Regions from separate parts of the Marinomonas epiphytica genome, predicted to be linked through region 2. Evidence: predicted binding sites of a transcription regulator. Region 2 holds the regulator's gene; each other region holds the start of a gene.
The links. The regulator sigma-54, encoded in region 2, starts transcription at its own class of promoters, with help from an activator protein. The targets are predictions, from matches to a motif close to TGGCACNNNNNTTGCTNT.

Region 1 (5,423 bases), on a different contig from region 2:
ACGCTGATTTGGTTAAACGTAATCCGGTTATTAAAGGGGAAGATTCTGGTTTAGTCATTTTCAACTTTGACCAACAAGTAAAAGCAATCTTTGATGGTAATCGCCTGGTAGACCATGCGGCGCAGAATATGCGCGTTACTATGGGAGAAATGCTTATCGAAGGTAGCGATGCTTGCTTAAAACTGGAAGGAAGTGGCAAAATATACCTGAGAAAAAAAGGTGACAGTAGTTGGACACTCCACCCTTATTCCTTCACCACTGATAATTTTGGTGGGGACTGCGTATACCGCCTTCAGAGGCATGTAGCCGACCACTTTCTTTATAACTCAGAACTGCACAATCTCGCGCAAGATTATCTTGAGAATTTAAAGATAGAAGAAGCCATATACCACTCGGCAGAGCAGCAAACAAAACTAAACATAACGTAAGACAGAGTGTGGTTGGAGTACATTAATGACCAAAGCTAAGCCCAAAACAAAAGAGTCTCTTTCAGATAAAGCCTATCGTTTACTGAAAGCCAAAATTCTTGATAACGAACTTCACGCAGGTCAGCAAATGATCGAAGCCGAGGTTTCTGAGCTATTACAAATGAGTCGTACTCCCACCCGCGAGGCTATGCTACGTATTGCCAACGAAGGCTTGATTGAGTTAAAGCCCCGTCATGGTATGCGGATCAAATCCATATCCGTTGACGATATGCAAGAAATCTACGAGGTATTAACCTGTATTGAATCAACCGCAGCCGCTTTATGTGCCAAAAAAGGGCTGTCTGAAGAGCAACTGTCTTTAATGAGAGAGGCTGTTCACGAAATGGATCTCGCGTTAGAGCAAGATGATTTGATTCAATGGGCCGAATCAGACGAAAAATTCCACCGCTATTTAGTCGACTTTTCTGGTAATTCTCGCCTTAACACGTTAGTGGGCAATTTTATTGAGCAATCCCACCGTGTTCGCATGATTACGTTGAAAATTCGTCCTAAGCCCACCTCTTCTAACCAAGATCATTTAGACCTTGTCGTTGCAATTGAAAACCGCGAAGCCGAACAAGCTCGTCAAATCCACCATAGTCATAGAGAAAAAAGCGGCAACATGCTCATAGCGCTTTTGCAAAAATACGGCCTTAATAATATTTAAACCTTCTTGACCTTATAGAGTTAAATGTATCGCCAGTGGCACCAACACTAGTGATGCACAACTTGTCAGTAATACCGCTGAAGAGGCTTCAACGGCAAGTGAATTATGCTCTTCTGCAATCACCCCTAGCACAGCAGCGCAAGGCATCGCTGCTCCTAGCGTGGCTGCCACTTGCCAGGCTGCAGTCACTCCAACGGCTGCCATGATCCCGTAGACCACACAAGGAAAAATCAACAGTTTAAAAGTTGAGATCATCAAAGGCACCCTAATACGCCCCCCTAAAGATTGCCCTGACAATGCAACTCCCACCAAAAACATGGCACCAGGCCCGGCAAATGCTCCTAAATGTTCTAGCCATTGATACAAGAAGGCTGGGAGCTCTAATTTCAATAACGACACCATTACACCGATTAGGATGGACAACACTAGGGGGTTTAATATTGACTTTCTAAAGGCCTGAAAAGCTGATTGAGAAGTGTTTAGGTCTTGGCCTAGGCATTGCAGCAAGAATGCACTAACAGGCAGAAGCACGAGTAAATCAAGGGTTAAAATCAGTGCCAGGGGCACGGATATCCAGTCGCCTAGCGCTGCCGTTAAAACTGGAATGGCTAAAAATCCAATGTTGCCATAAACACTCCCTAAGCCAAAGATAAGAGCCTGTTTTCTCTGTGTGACTAACAATTTGAACGCCACGAAGTAACACACAATCAGCATGACAGAAAGCGACAGCAGATAGCCTAGCAAAAAAGGCACATCAAACAAATCGCTGAACTCTGTGGTAGTTAGCTTACTGAGTAAAACAGCGGGCAGAGCTAAATACATGACAAGCCAGGTTAACCGCTTTTGCCAAACAACTCGAACAAGATGAGCCCTTTTGAGCAGATAGCCTAAAGATACAAAACCAAAAAAAGGCAGTATTGTTATTATGATTGATAGCACAGTAAGACTTCACAAAATATAAAGTATACATTATAAAATACATAGTAACTTATTGCACGGCTCTCAACATAATTTACGGTTTCAGCTTAGATATCGGCAAGACGAAAAGCTGCAATTTTATGCACCTCCGCCATCGCGGTATCAAACTCCCCTTGCCAATCATTATCCGTTCGAGTTTCAAAACCTGCTATTACTTGGTCTTTTGTGGCGCCTTTTACCGCCATAATAAAAGGAAAGCCAAATTTTTCTCGATAACGATTATTAAGCTGTAAAAAGTAAGCAAATTCCTCCTCACTGCATTGATCTAAGCCAACCCCAGCTTGTTCTGCTTTCGACTCCTTAGTTAGGTCCCCTGCAATAGCCGCCTTTCCCGCTAGATCAGGGTGAGCTCTCAATAAGATTAACTTTTGCTCTTGCGAGCTATTATTCACAATAGCCTGCATTTGCTCTGTCACTTTTTCAATTGATGATAAATAGCCAGTAGGGTGCTCACAATGCGCACGCCACAATTGCTCAGCAACCCATGTGGAATGCTCGTAGACTCCAGCAAACGTCTCAATAAACTCTTTCTGATTCATTTTTTGCAAAAAATTTTCGCTGCTCATTACTCTGCCTTGTTATTTGTTGTCGTAGGGAAAATGCTCACGCCAATGTCTTGCTATATCAATACGGCGACAGCACCAGACATCTTCGTGTTGTCTGACATATTGTAAGAAGCGTTTTAATCCAGCAATACGTGCAGGCCGTCCGATCAGTCGACAATGTAAACCTATAGAAAGCATCTTAGGAGAGTGCGCACCTTCTGCATATAAGGTGTCAAAGGCATCCTTTAAGTATTGGAAAAAGTGTTCGCCTGTATTAAACCCCTGTAATGCAGCAAAGCGCATGTCGTTTGTGTCTAGGGTATAAGGAATCATCAACTGCGGTTTATCATCGACTAGCTTCCAGAATGGTAAATCGTCACTGTAATCGTCTGCGTTATATAAAAAACCGCCCTCTTGGGCCACTAGCTTATGAGTGTTTGGACCAGTTCTGCCGGTATACCAGCCTAATGGTCTTTGGCCGGTTAATCGCTCAATGATTTCAATGGCTTTATGCATATGTTGGCGCTCAGTATCTTCATCAATATACTGATAATCTATCCATCGGTAACCGTGGCTACAGATTTCATGACCTGCTTGGCTAAAAGCCTTGGCTACGTCTGGGTGCCGTTCTAGAGCCATAGCAACGGCGAAAACAGTCAAAGGTATGTCCATTTCTTGGAACAAGTTCAGTATTCGCCACACACCTGCTCTGCTACCATATTCATATATGGATTCCATACTCATATGCCGAACCCCTTCTCGGGCATCCGTACCGACCATTTCTGATAAAAAGGCCTCTGAGGCTGGATCTCCATGCAAAATACAGTTTTCCCCACCTTCTTCGTAGTTAAGCACAAACTGCAGCGCAATTCTCGCTTTGCCAGGCCATTTAGGGTTAGGCGGTGTATTTCCATAACCAATTAGGTCACGTGGGTATGATGACATTTAAATTCCTCTTATTATTCAGATCGTACTCTTTATCATTCAACATTTATGGCATAAAAATTGATGCGTTACATGTTACCCTGCAAAAATTGGGCACATTTTATTTGAACTGGCAATACAGGACATGAATATGGGTTACCTCACTACACACATACTTGATACCACTCAAGGAATCGCTGCCGCTGGTGTTAACATCCGCTTATTTCGCGTTGAAGAAACTCATGGCAAACAACTAATCAACACAAGCCTGTCGAATCATGATGGCCGCTGTGATGCCCCACTACTAGAGAAAGAAAACTTTGAACTTGGTATTTATGAATTGGAATTTGATATTGAAGAGTATTTCGCCAAGCAAGGAATTGAGCACACAGAACCCAGTTTTTTAAACACTATTGTGATTCGCTTTGGTATTTCTGACAAAAGTGCCCATTACCATATCCCACTGTTGGTATCACCTTATTCTTACAGCACCTACCGAGGCAGCTAATAACTAACCAACTGGTCAATATGAGTCACCAATTTGAAGCACATTAACCTCTGCCTGCACCAAAAGGCCGCTCATAGGCGCTGAGGTTAATCTACAGCACCTAATAAAGACAGATATTCAGAACTTTTTTATGGCACAAAAATTGCCCCTTATATTGCAATTGATTAGTTCAAATTGTGTTAAGGAGCAAGATGATGAAAGCACTCGTGATTGGCGCAGGTATTGGTGGCATGTCAGCAGCTGCAGCATTAAAACAACAAGGCATTGAATGCGAAATTTTTGAAGCTGTAAAAGAAATTAAACCCGTTGGTGCTGCTTTATCAATATGGTCTAACGGTGTGAAATGCATGAATCATTTAGGCATGTCACATATTATGGATGAGCTAGGTGGACCTATGCACTTCATGGCCTACCACGACGGCATTTCTGGTGTTCCTATGACCCAGTTCAGCCTTGCCCCATTAATTCAAGCTGTTGGTGAACGACCTTGCCCAGTATCACGGGCAGGCCTACAAAGCATGATGATAGATCACTGGGGCAAAGAAAAAATTCACTTTGGTAAACGCGTTGAGAAAGTTGAGCAAATCGACTCAAAGGTAGTTGCCTACTTTACTGACGGCAGCCAAGCGAGTGGAGATTTTATGATAGCCGCCGATGGAGCCCGCTCTGTCACTCGCTCCTATGTAACTGGTTACCAAGCTGAAAGACGCTACGCCGGCTATGTAAATTGGAACGGGTTGGTCGACATAGATACGGATATAGCCCCTGCTAACCAATGGACAACCTTTGTTGGTGAAGGTAAACGCGTTTCTGTAATGCCCATTGCTGGCGGACGTTTTTATTTCTTTTTTGATGTGCCTTTACCAGTCGGCTTAGAGCAGAATCGAGAAACGCTGAAAAGCGATTTAAAGCAGTATTTTAAAGGTTGGTCGGAGCCCGTACAAAAGTTAATCGAGCAACTCGATCCAAGCACCACTAACCGAGTCGAAATTCATGATATAGAGCCCTTTGACACCCTAGTAAAAGGTAATATCGCTCTACTTGGTGATTCTGCTCACAGCACTACCCCTGATATAGGACAAGGGGGCTGCTCAGCCATGGAAGATGCTGTGGTCCTGGGTGAGTGTATTGCTAAACTATCTAACCTGAATCCTAACACCATCGCCATGGCGCTAAAAGACTACCAAGAACAGCGCAAGGGACGAGTTAAAGACCTGGTCCTTAAAGCTCGTAAGCGCTGTGATGTTACCCACGGGAAAGATATGCAAGAAACTCAAGCCTGGTACGATGACCTAAAACAAGAATCAGGTGAAAACATTATTGCAGGATTAACC
Region 2 (5,423 bases):
ACAACGCGGCTTTGCTGTTCTCACCGATCAAGGTATCACGGGTTTGTTCCAGTTGATGAAAAAGCTTGTTGTAAGCTGCAGAGGTAGTGTCAAATAACGCGACCTGGTGCTCAATGGCTTCGTGGTCTTCGGTGCGCATGATTTTACCAATGTACTGTAAGTGTCTGCGCATGGCTTCATGTTGCTTTATGCGGTCGGCCTCTGCAAGGGCATCACGCAGAGTATCCGACATAGGAACCTTCTTTTGCTGTCCTTTACTAAGAGACAGTAATTTCTTGCCTAGTACTTGTAAGGCCTCCATTTCTCTTTTGATTTGGGTTTTACTTTTCGGGAGGTCTTCTTCGTTATCAAATTGATCAAAATCAGTCATGGGAACCTATATTAAGAAAATAGTGGCCAGTCCTAAGAAGGACAAAAAGCCTACAACGTCGGTTACGGTTGTTAGAATTACACTGCCAGCCAGAGCGGGGTCAATACCAAGTTTTTTGAGTAACAGTGGTAATAGAGTGCCTGTTAGGGCGGCAAATAAAAGATTTATTACTATCGCACCTGCAATAATGTAGGCGATTTGAATATCATCAAACCACACTGCGGTAAGTGCTGCAATGACAGTGGCCCAGAGTATACCATTAATCATACCAACAATGAGCTCTCTGTTCAGTAGCCAGCGTGCGTTTGTCGGACCGATTTGATCCAGTGCGATGCCTCGAATAACGAGAGTTAATACTTGAGAGCCGGCAATTCCACCCATACTGGCAACAATGGGCATGAGTATGGCGAGGGCGACAACTTTGTCGAGGGTGTCTTGAAACAGGCCAATTACATAGGAAGCAGTGAACGCAGTAATTAAATTGATCCCTAGCCATACCGCCCGGCGGCGAGTGGTTTTCATGATGGGCGAGAAAGTATCTTCATCGTCGTCAAGGCCTGCCATGCTAAGCATGGAGTGTTCTGCTTCATCACGAATAACATCGACCACATCATCAATGGTGATACGGCCCAAGAGCTTTTGGCTCTCTTCGTCTATTACGGGGGCGGACACTAAATCCATTTTTTCGAACAGCTGGGCTACATCACTAACAGGCGTGTTGGCGTGCAAAGGAGTGATTTCGGTTTCCATGATATCCCGAACTCGGGTATCGGCATCTGCAACTAATAACTTAGTAATGGGTAACGAGCCTAGCAGGCGATCGGAGCGGCTTACTACCAAGATGCTGTCTGTCATATCAGGCAGCTCTTCATGGCGGCGTAAATAACGGAAGACAATATCAACGGTGATGTTGGGGCGCACCGTAATGGTGTCCGTATTCATCAAACCGCCTGCGGAGTCTTCTGAGTAGCTAAGCAGTGTTTCAACGCGAGTTCTGTCTTGCGCGCTCATGGACGCAAGAACTTCTTTTACAACCGTTTCGGGTAGATACTGAAGTAAGTCGGCTAAGTCATCGTTTTCAAAATTCTCAGACACAGCAACAACACGCTCTGTGTCCATTTCTTTTAAGAAGGTAAGACTGATATCTTCATTCAGGTACTGAAGTACTTCACCTTCATTTTGTGAATCAATAAGCTCCCAGAGAAGCTTACGTTCCTTAGGAGGAGACGATTCCAATAGGCGAGCAACATCTTGAGCCGGTAAAGCACCATTAAGAAGGTAACGAATCTGCATGGTTTTACCGGACTCAAGAGAGTCGGTAACGGTTTGCAGATGTTGTAGGGTGCTTTGTTCAGACATAGGGGTTACTCGTCTTCCCCGAACTTGTCTTCAATGAGGGCAACAATGGCCGCGAGCGCTTCCGTTTCATCATCACCGTTAGTTTTAATGGTGATCTGAGTTCCTTTGCTAGCCGCTAGCATCATCATTGCCATGATGCTTTTGCCATCCACATTACGACCGTCCTTCTCAATGGTAATGTCGCAAGAAAAACGTGTAGTGGTTTCAATGAGCTTGCCAGCAGCTCGAGCGTGCAGTCCCAGCTTGTTGATAATAGTTATGGATGTTTTTTGCATAGGCCTTCCTTTATAACAGAGATTTGAAGGTCATATAGAGGGCTTCATCATCCTGAGCCCCTCGTAATTTGTCCAATGCCTCTGGTGATTGAGCAAGTTCTGCTATTTGCGCTAATGTTGCCAAATGATGATTACATTCATGTGGCGGTGCGATTAAAGCGAAAATAAGATCAACGGGTTTTCTATCAATAGAATCAAAGTCAATCGCTTCTTGTAATGACATTACCACAATCGCAGAGCGATTCGCAGTATCTAGCCGACAATGGGGAATAGCTAAGCCAGAGCCAATACCGGTACTGCCCAGTTTTTCTCGGCTAAGTAAGGCGTCGTACACCGCACTTTCTTCACAATGCAAACGGTCTGCAACGATGCAAGCTAAATTTTCGAGAGCGCGTTTCTTGCTTACAATATCTTTTTTTGCAAAAACCAAATCAGCTTTAAGTAGGGTATCCAATGGCATGGTTTTATAGTATCCGTTTAAATCAGTCGTTTACGTTCGTTTGAGGGTGGGATGTTCATCGCTTCACGATATTTCGCTACCGTTCGGCGAGCAACTTGAATGCCTTGGTCGGCCAAGGTGTTTGCTAATTTATTGTCACTCAAGGGTTTCTGTGCGGGTTCTTCAGCCACGAGCTTTTTAATCATTGCACGAATAGCCGTTGAGGAGCACTCGCCACCAGAAGCCGTGTTAACATGGCTTGAGAAAAAGTATTTCAGCTCAAAGATACCTTTGGGTGTATGCATAAACTTTTGTGTCGTAACTCGCGATATCGTGGATTCATGCATGCCTACTTCTTCCGCGACATCATGAAGAACCATGGGTTTCATTGCTTCTTCGCCAAGTTCGAAGAAGTCAATTTGTCGGTTCACGATACAGCTGGCGACTTTCAATAAGGTTTCGTTACGACTTTGTAAGCTTTTAATGAACCACTTCGCTTCTTGCAGTGAGTTTTTAATGTAGGTGGCATCTTCACTTTTCGCTGCCGTGTTGGCCATGGCTGAATAAGTTTCATTAATTTTTACGGGAGGAAGGGCGTCATTATTGAGCTCAACTTGCCAAGTACCTTTTATCTTTTTTACGCTGACATCAGGAATCACATAATCCGTGTTTAAGTTGTCTACCGCAGAGCCTGGGCGCGGGTTGAGTTGTTGAATTAACGTCACAACTTCTTTTAGAGCCGCTTCTTTGAGCTTTGTTTTGCGAGTTAATTGGGCAAAATCTCGGCTACCTAATAGGCCTAAGTGATTGTCTATTAAATTGTGTGTGCTCTTGTATAAAGGGTGATCTCGGTACGCTTCTAATTGTACGAGTAAGCAGTCACGTAAATCGATTGAACACACACCAACCGGATCAAAGCGTTGTAGTCGATGTTGAACGGCAATGACTTCGTCAATTTCGAGTTCTTCAAGTTCAGCACTTAAAGCTTCGCAAATTTCTTCCGTAGAAATGCTCAAATAACCATCAGATTTAACACATTCGATGATGGCGTAGGCAATTTCAATGTCACGGTCAGACATGTGAGTTAGGTTAAGCTGCCAAATTAAATGGTCTTGAATATTTTCTTCTGGGGCATTGCGACTTTCAAAGTCACTTTCCCCTTCAAAGCTTGACACATCACTTACTGAGGCTGAATTTTGGTAGGTGTCGTCCCAGTTACTGTCTATCGAAAGCTCTTCTGGAATGCTGTCAGTCCATTCGGATTCAAGTCGTGCTTCCTCAGGGTTGGATTCAGCTTCAGTGCTTCTCTCGTCGGTCTTTTTCTCGGTTTTGCTTTCGATACTGTTGTTTTCGGCAGGAGTATTTGCCAGTTCATCATCGATTTCTAACAATGGGTTAGACTCAAGAAACTCATGGATTTCTTGCTGTAAATCTAAGGTGGATAACTGTAACAAGCGAATGGCTTGCTGCAGTTGAGGGGTCATCGTCAGTTGTTGACCGATTTTTAATTGTAACGACTGCTTCATAGAGCAACACTTAGTAATTTAAGTTGGAACAAGATATGCATACTACTCTCTTTATCTAATAATGATAAGGGTTATAGACGGAAATCGTCGCCAAGATACACCTTTTTTACCTGCTCATTATTAATAACCGTCTCGGCGTCGCCAGAAGCGATAATATGGCCGTTACCGACAATATACGCCTTATCACAAATATCTAACGTTTCCCTTACGTTATGGTCGGTAATTAATACACCAATGCCACTTTCTTGAAGGTGTTTGATGATCAGCTTTATATCCCCAACGGAAATGGGGTCGACCCCAGCGAAAGGTTCATCCAGCAATACAAATTTAGGGTTCATGGCGAGGGCACGAGCAATCTCTACTCGACGTCGTTCGCCACCTGATAGAGCCATACCTAGGTTTTTTCGAATGTGGGTAACATGAAACTCTTCTAGTAGGGATTCAAGTTTGGCTTGTTGCTGCTGTTTGTTTAGGTCTTTGCGGGTTTCTAAAATGGCCAGAATGTTGTCTTCGACAGACATTTTTCGAAAAATTGACGCTTCTTGTGGTAGATAGCCAATGCCTTTTTGGGCGCGTGTATGCATCGCATTATGGGTAACATCTTGGCCGTCAATGAAAATTCCGCCTGCATCATTTGTGACCATGCCGACTATCATATAAAAGCAGGTGGTTTTACCTGCGCCGTTCGGTCCGAGTAGACCAACGGCTTGACCAGACTCAACCGCCAAAGAGACATCTTTAACGACTTGGCGCTTCTTATAGCTTTTAGCGAGGTTCTTTGCTTCTAATAGTGCCATTTAGTTCTCATCTTGTGCTGCTTGGGGTTGCAGGGTCATAGAAACGCGACCAGTATCCGTTTTGTTTGCTTGGAAAGCGCCACTGTTTACCATGTAAAGTATGTAATCGGCAGATACTTTATTGTCGATCCGATTTAGGTAGCCATTGCCTGAGATTTCAAGTTTTGCCTCTAGCGTTGAATAATCAATGTTATCCCCTTGGCTAATAACCATGTTGCCTGCTTCATCGATTTGTTGGCTGAACTTGGCTGGCGAGCCTTTGGCTTTAAGCTTGTTAAATTTTTGGGTTTGCGGATTGGTGCTGATTTTTAAATACTCAGCCTCAATTTCAATGGTGCCCTGGGTAATGAGAACGTTACCCTTATAAATCGCTTCGCCTGTGGTTTGGTTGAACGAAGCTTCGTCTGCTTGAATTTCTAACGGTTGCTCCGTGTCGCTTGGCAGCGCAGTAGCAAGGGAAGTAAGGCAACATGAAGCTAGAAAAAGAGTTAACTTAGCGAGTTGGTTCATAATGTCCTCTTACCGGTTTGGTCATGATTACTTCACCGGAATTGATAAAAGCTGTGATCTTACTTGCACTGGTAATGCCTTGAGTGGAATAAAGCTTGGCATTTCCATAGCTGCTTAACGATTGATCTTTATCAAGATAGTGTACCG
Region 3 (5,423 bases), on a different contig from region 2:
ACGATGGCGTGCTGGTGGGCGCAATTCTTTATGGCAACGTCGCCGATGGTAGCTGGTTTAGTCAGCTAATTCATAATCAAACTCGTGTCTCACATATGTTAGATGTACTGATTTTTGGCGAGGCCTACTGCCAAGCAAAAGTCGCATAACTACAAAATATAGTGATTAGATTGCCTTATGGCGAGTGTTAGCACTAGAGGATATATCATGGAAAACACAACTTCTTTCAATACCGTTAAACCGCATGTTGTGGTCGTTGGTAATGGCATGGTGGGTCACCATTTTGTAGAGCAGCTTATCGCTCAAGGTGGCCATGAGTTATATCAAATTAGCGTATTTGGGGAAGAGCCACACCTTGCTTACGACCGTGTCCATCTTAGTGAGTACTTTACCGGTAAAGGTGCTGCAGACTTAGCGATGACAGATGGCAGTTTGTACGATGATAACGGTGTTCGTTATTTTACTAACAGCCGGGTTGTTGCCATTAATACCAGTGAGAAATCATTGCAGTTGGCCCAGGGGGACAGTCTTTCATACGATAAGCTGGTACTGGCAACGGGTTCCTATCCTTTTGTTCCTCCTATTCCTGGCCATGAAAGAGACAATACCTTTGTTTACCGTACCTTAGAGGACCTAGATGCCATTCAAGCGTGTGCTAAGCAGGTCAAAAAAGGCACCGTGGTGGGTGGTGGCTTACTCGGGCTTGAAGCAGCAAATGCTTTGAAAAGTTTGGGCTTAGAAACCAGTGTGGTGGAATTTGCTCCGCGTCTCATGCCGGTGCAGTTAGATGAAAAGGGAGGCTCTGTACTCAAGGAGATGATTGAAGACCTTGAAGTAAAAGTCTACACAGATACCGCAACGAAAGAAATCGTGGCGGGTGAAGAACACGTGCATCGCATGAATTTTGCGGATGGCTCCTACTTAGAAACCGATTTGATTTTATTTTCTGCAGGAATCAGACCGCAAGACGCTTTGGCAAAACAATCAGGTTTGGCATTGGGTGAGCGTGGTGGCATTGTGATAGATAATCAGTGTTTGACCAGTGACAGCGATATATATGCCATTGGCGAATGTGCTCTTTGGAATAATCGTATTTTTGGCTTGGTTGCCCCAGGTTATACCATGGCCAAAATTGCGGCTAAGCACCTACTTGATGCCAATACCGCCGAAAGCTTTACAGGTGCTGATATGAGTACCAAGCTCAAGCTATTAGGTTGTGATGTAGGATCCATCGGTGATGCACATGGCCAGACCCAAGGCTGTAAAATATTTGTTTATCAAGATGAAATAAGTCAAGCCTACAGGAAAATGGTGGTATCGGAAGACGGCAGCAAGTTATTAGGTGCCGTACTAGTAGGCGATAACTCATTCTACGATTCGCTTTTGCAATATTATCTCAATGGAATAGAGCTCCCCAAACAAGCCCAAAGTCTTATCTTACCGAGTATGGATGGTGCCCCAGCGGCGTTAGGGGTGGAAAGTTTACCGGCCACTGCTTCTATTTGTAGTTGTCATAATGTTACTAAGCAAGATATTAGTGATGCTGTTGCTTCTGGTTGTCTGTCAGTAGGCGATGTTAAATCCTCTACTAAGGCGGCTACAGGTTGTGGTGGTTGTGCCGCCTTGTTGAAAAAAGTAGTGGATAATGAGCTCTTATCATTAGGTGTGGAAGTCAGCACCGACATTTGTGAACACTTTGCTTACACTCGACAAGATTTGTATAACATCGTCAAAATGGAAGGTATTAAAACCTTTGCCGAGCTGCTTGAAAAGCATGGTAAAGGACATGGTTGTGAAATATGTAAGCCGGCTGCGGGTTCCATTCTTGCTAGTGTCTGGAATGAATATGTACTTAAAGAAGAGCATATCAGCCTACAAGATACCAATGACCGCTTTCTCGCCAACATGCAAAAAGATGGTACATATTCCATTGTGCCACGTATTCCTGGCGGTGAGATCACACCTGAGAGGCTGATTGTATTAGGGGAAGTAGCAAAAGATTATGGTTTATACACCAAGATTACAGGGGGGCAACGAATCGACTTATTTGGGGCAACTTTAAATCAGCTGCCTGAAATTTGGGGTAAGTTGATTGACGCTGGCTTTGAGACAGGCCAAGCCTATGGTAAGTCGTTACGAACGGTAAAATCTTGTGTTGGTAGCACCTGGTGTCGGTATGGGGTAAATGACAGTATGGGCATGGCTATCAAATTGGAGAATCGTTATAAGGGGTTAAGATCCCCTCATAAAATTAAATTCGCCGTTTCAGGTTGTACTCGTGAGTGTGCGGAAGCACAAAGTAAAGACATTGGTGTGATTGCAACAGAAGGGGGCTGGAACCTTTATGTGTGCGGTAATGGTGGAATGAAACCGCGCCATGCGGATTTGTTTGCTAATGATTTAGATGATGACACCCTAATTCGATATATAGACAGAATATTAATGTTCTACACCAAGACAGCAGATCGTTTGCAGCGAACCTCTGTTTGGATGGAGAGTTTAGAAGGTGGGCTGGATTATCTAAAAGAGGTGGTGATTGAAGATAGGCTAAGTATTGGTGATGAGCTTGAACGCCAAATGGCCTTGATTGTTGACACCTTCCAATGTGAGTGGAAAACCACGTTAGAGAATGAACAAGCCCTGAAGAGCTTCCGCCAGTTTGTTAACTACGAAGGTAAAGATGACAATGTGGTCTTTGTGCAAGAAAGAGATCAAATACGCCCTGCAACTGAGTCTGAAAAACTCGAGTTAATTGCAAAAGTAGGATAGGAGAGCAAACCATGCAATGGCAATTATTGTGTACTAAGAATGACCTTATCGTAGAGGCTGGGGTAGCAGCTATGGTCGCTGGTGAACAAGTCGCTTTGTTCTATGTCCCTGACAATGAACAGCAGGTGTTTGCCGTGTCTAATTGGGACCCCATTGGGAAAGCAAACGTTTTATCTCGTGGTCTAGTGACTCACTTAGCGGGCCAGTGGTCGGTTGCTAGCCCTCTATATAAGCAGCACTTTTTATTGGATAGTGGCGAGTGCGTTGAAGAAGACTACCAGCTGAAAACATGGCCTATAAAAGTAGAAGGAGAGCAAGTCTACATTGCTACCTGAGGTAGGGCTTTTTCATAGTGCATAACTGAGAAATTAGCACCTATTTGGCCCATTAAAGTAGGATAAACAACCAAAAAGCGATATGTATCTAGCTATTTGTTGGCTTGTTTATTGCATTTCTTTGATTAACTGAATCAAAGGCGATTCATAACAGAGAATACTAAATCGGCAACGAAGCCCAATGTCCTTTCACAAGGACATTGGGCTTTTTTTGTTGCAAGGAAGTACTTATGACAACAATGAGTCAAAAAACAACCTGTCCATATTGTGGTGTTGGCTGTGGCGTCAAGGTCACTGTCCCTACGGGGGCTCCTGTGCCTCCTGTTGAAGGTGATGAAAGCCACCCAGCTAACTTTGGCAAGTTATGTGTAAAAGGTAGTAGTCTAAGCCAAACTCTTCACAGTGATGACAGGTTATTGCACCCATCAATAGGTGGCCGACAAGTCAGCTGGAATCAAGCCATTGAAGGCATAGCCAACAAAATACAACAAGTGGTGGCGGATCATGGGGCTGATGCCTTTGCGTTTTATTTGTCGGGTCAGATCTTAACGGAAGACTATTATGTGGCTAACAAGTTGGCTAAAGGCTTCATAGGCACTGCTAATGTGGATACCAATTCTCGTTTGTGCATGGCTTCTGCAGTGGTGGGCTATAAGCGCGCATTTGGCTCTGACACCGTGCCCTGCTGTTATGAAGACCTTGAAGAGTGTGACTTACTTATTATGGTAGGCTCCAATGCCGCTTGGACGCATCCAATACTGTATCAGCGTATTAGTGCTGCCAAACAGAAAAGACCTAATATGAAAGTGGTGGTAATTGATCCTAGAGAAACAGCCACTTGTGATATTGCTGACCTTCATTTGGCGATTAAACCGGGCACAGATGCTGCGGTATTTTCTTATTTGCTTGTTGATACAGTGCAAAGTGGTGCGTTAGATCAAAACTACGTTGATGAGCATACCAACCAATTTGATCAAGCTCTAGCAGCAGCTCAGGCTGCGACCCCTTCTTTAATGGCCACCGCTGACTTTTGCGGTGTGTCTTCAAAAGATTTGCAACAGCTAGCTAACTGGTGGCAAAACACACCTAAGACTATTAGCTTTTATTCCCAGGGGGTCAATCAGTCGTCATCGGGAGTGGATAAATGTAATGCCATTATCAATTGTCATTTGGCGACGGGCCGTATTGGTAAAATTGGAGCTGGCCCATTTTCCATTACCGGCCAACCGAATGCGATGGGTGGGAGAGAGGTGGGTGGCTTGGCTAACCAGCTAGCGGCTCATATGGATTTTGCTACCCCTGGCGCACAAGATTTAGTCGGGCACTTTTGGCAGGCTCCGAAAATGGCCAGTGAGAACGGGCTAAAAGCCGTGGATCTGTTTCAAGCCATAGAAGCAGGTAAGGTCAAGGTCGTATGGATTATGTCGACGAATCCCATGGTCAGTTTGCCCGATACAGCACAGGTAAGGCGTGCGTTAGAGCAGTGCGAGCTAGTGATTGTGAGTGATTGCAAAGCACATACTGATACGACAGCTATGGCGGATATATTGTTGCCTGCAACAGGTTGGAGTGAAAAAGATGGCACAGTTACTAACTCTGAACGGCGTATTTCAAGGCAGCGTGGGTTGCTTCCGGCTCCTGGAGAAGCCAAACATGATTGGTGGGCCATTAGCCAAGTGGGTCAAGCACTGGGCTTCACGAAAGCCTTTGATTACTCTCACCCAAGGGACATTTTTGTAGAGCATGCCGCGCTATCTGCTTATGAAAACAACGGCCGACGGGATTTTGATATAGGCGAACTAAGTGATCTGTCACTGACAGAGTATAACAATTTGTCTCCAGTTCAGTGGCCTGTACCAAAGGGGCAGCCACAAGGCACGAAACGCATGTTCGAAAATGGCCGTTTCTACACGGCCAATAGTAAAGCTAATTTCATTCCAGTGACCCCAAAATTACCTCAACAAGGTACTTCGCCCCACATGCCTTTTATTTTAAATACGGGGCGCGTGCGTGACCAGTGGCATACCATGACACGCACAGGGGATGCGGGTTCGTTGGCTAAGCATACGGACCAGCCCTATGTGGAACTGCATCCTGATGATGCTCGTCGTTTAAACATAGTAGCTGGTGGCATAGTTAAGGTGTTTTCTAAGCGTGGCGAAGTGTATTTACGTGCACGTATATCCCCGAAAGTTTCTCGAGGGGAGCTTTTTGCCCCTATTCACTGGACACAACAGTTTGCCAGTGCTGCGGTGGTGTCCAATCTAATTGCTCCTATTGTTGACCCTTTATCTGGTCAACCAGAGTCTAAACATGGGC

Region 1: hpxO (FAD-dependent urate hydroxylase HpxO) is a predicted target of sigma-54. The motif match lies at 4,221-4,238, and genes of this name have one in related genera.
Region 3: ACYVGZ_RS03560 (nitrate reductase) is a predicted target of sigma-54. The motif match lies at 3,205-3,222, and genes of this name have one in related genera.

The regions. Positions count from the first base shown of each region.
Region 1 covers NZ_BAAGVX010000029.1:87,736-93,158, forward strand. Annotated here, with positions in the region: gene ACYVGZ_RS08580 (Gfo/Idh/MocA family protein) at 1-428, shown strand, start outside; gene ACYVGZ_RS08585 (GntR family transcriptional regulator) at 454-1,134, shown strand; gene ACYVGZ_RS08590 (AEC family transporter) at 1,147-2,073, opposite strand; gene uraD (2-oxo-4-hydroxy-4-carboxy-5-ureidoimidazoline decarboxylase) at 2,160-2,678, opposite strand; gene puuE (allantoinase PuuE) at 2,691-3,602, opposite strand; gene uraH (hydroxyisourate hydrolase) at 3,733-4,089, shown strand; gene hpxO (FAD-dependent urate hydroxylase HpxO) at 4,281-5,423, shown strand, end outside.
Region 2 covers NZ_BAAGVX010000002.1:196,165-201,587, reverse strand. Annotated here, with positions in the region: gene yjgA (ribosome biogenesis factor YjgA) at 1-370, opposite strand, end outside; gene mgtE (magnesium transporter) at 377-1,729, opposite strand; gene ACYVGZ_RS01465 (HPr family phosphocarrier protein) at 1,735-2,004, opposite strand; gene ACYVGZ_RS01460 (PTS sugar transporter subunit IIA) at 2,015-2,464, opposite strand; gene ACYVGZ_RS01455 (RNA polymerase factor sigma-54) at 2,482-3,969, opposite strand; gene lptB (LPS export ABC transporter ATP-binding protein) at 4,041-4,766, opposite strand; gene lptA (lipopolysaccharide transport periplasmic protein LptA) at 4,767-5,276, opposite strand; gene lptC (LPS export ABC transporter periplasmic protein LptC) at 5,260-5,423, opposite strand, start outside.
Region 3 covers NZ_BAAGVX010000009.1:65,430-70,852, forward strand. Annotated here, with positions in the region: gene ACYVGZ_RS03545 (NAD(P)/FAD-dependent oxidoreductase) at 1-149, shown strand, start outside; gene nirB (nitrite reductase large subunit NirB) at 208-2,769, shown strand; gene nirD (nitrite reductase small subunit NirD) at 2,781-3,104, shown strand; gene ACYVGZ_RS03560 (nitrate reductase) at 3,335-5,423, shown strand, end outside.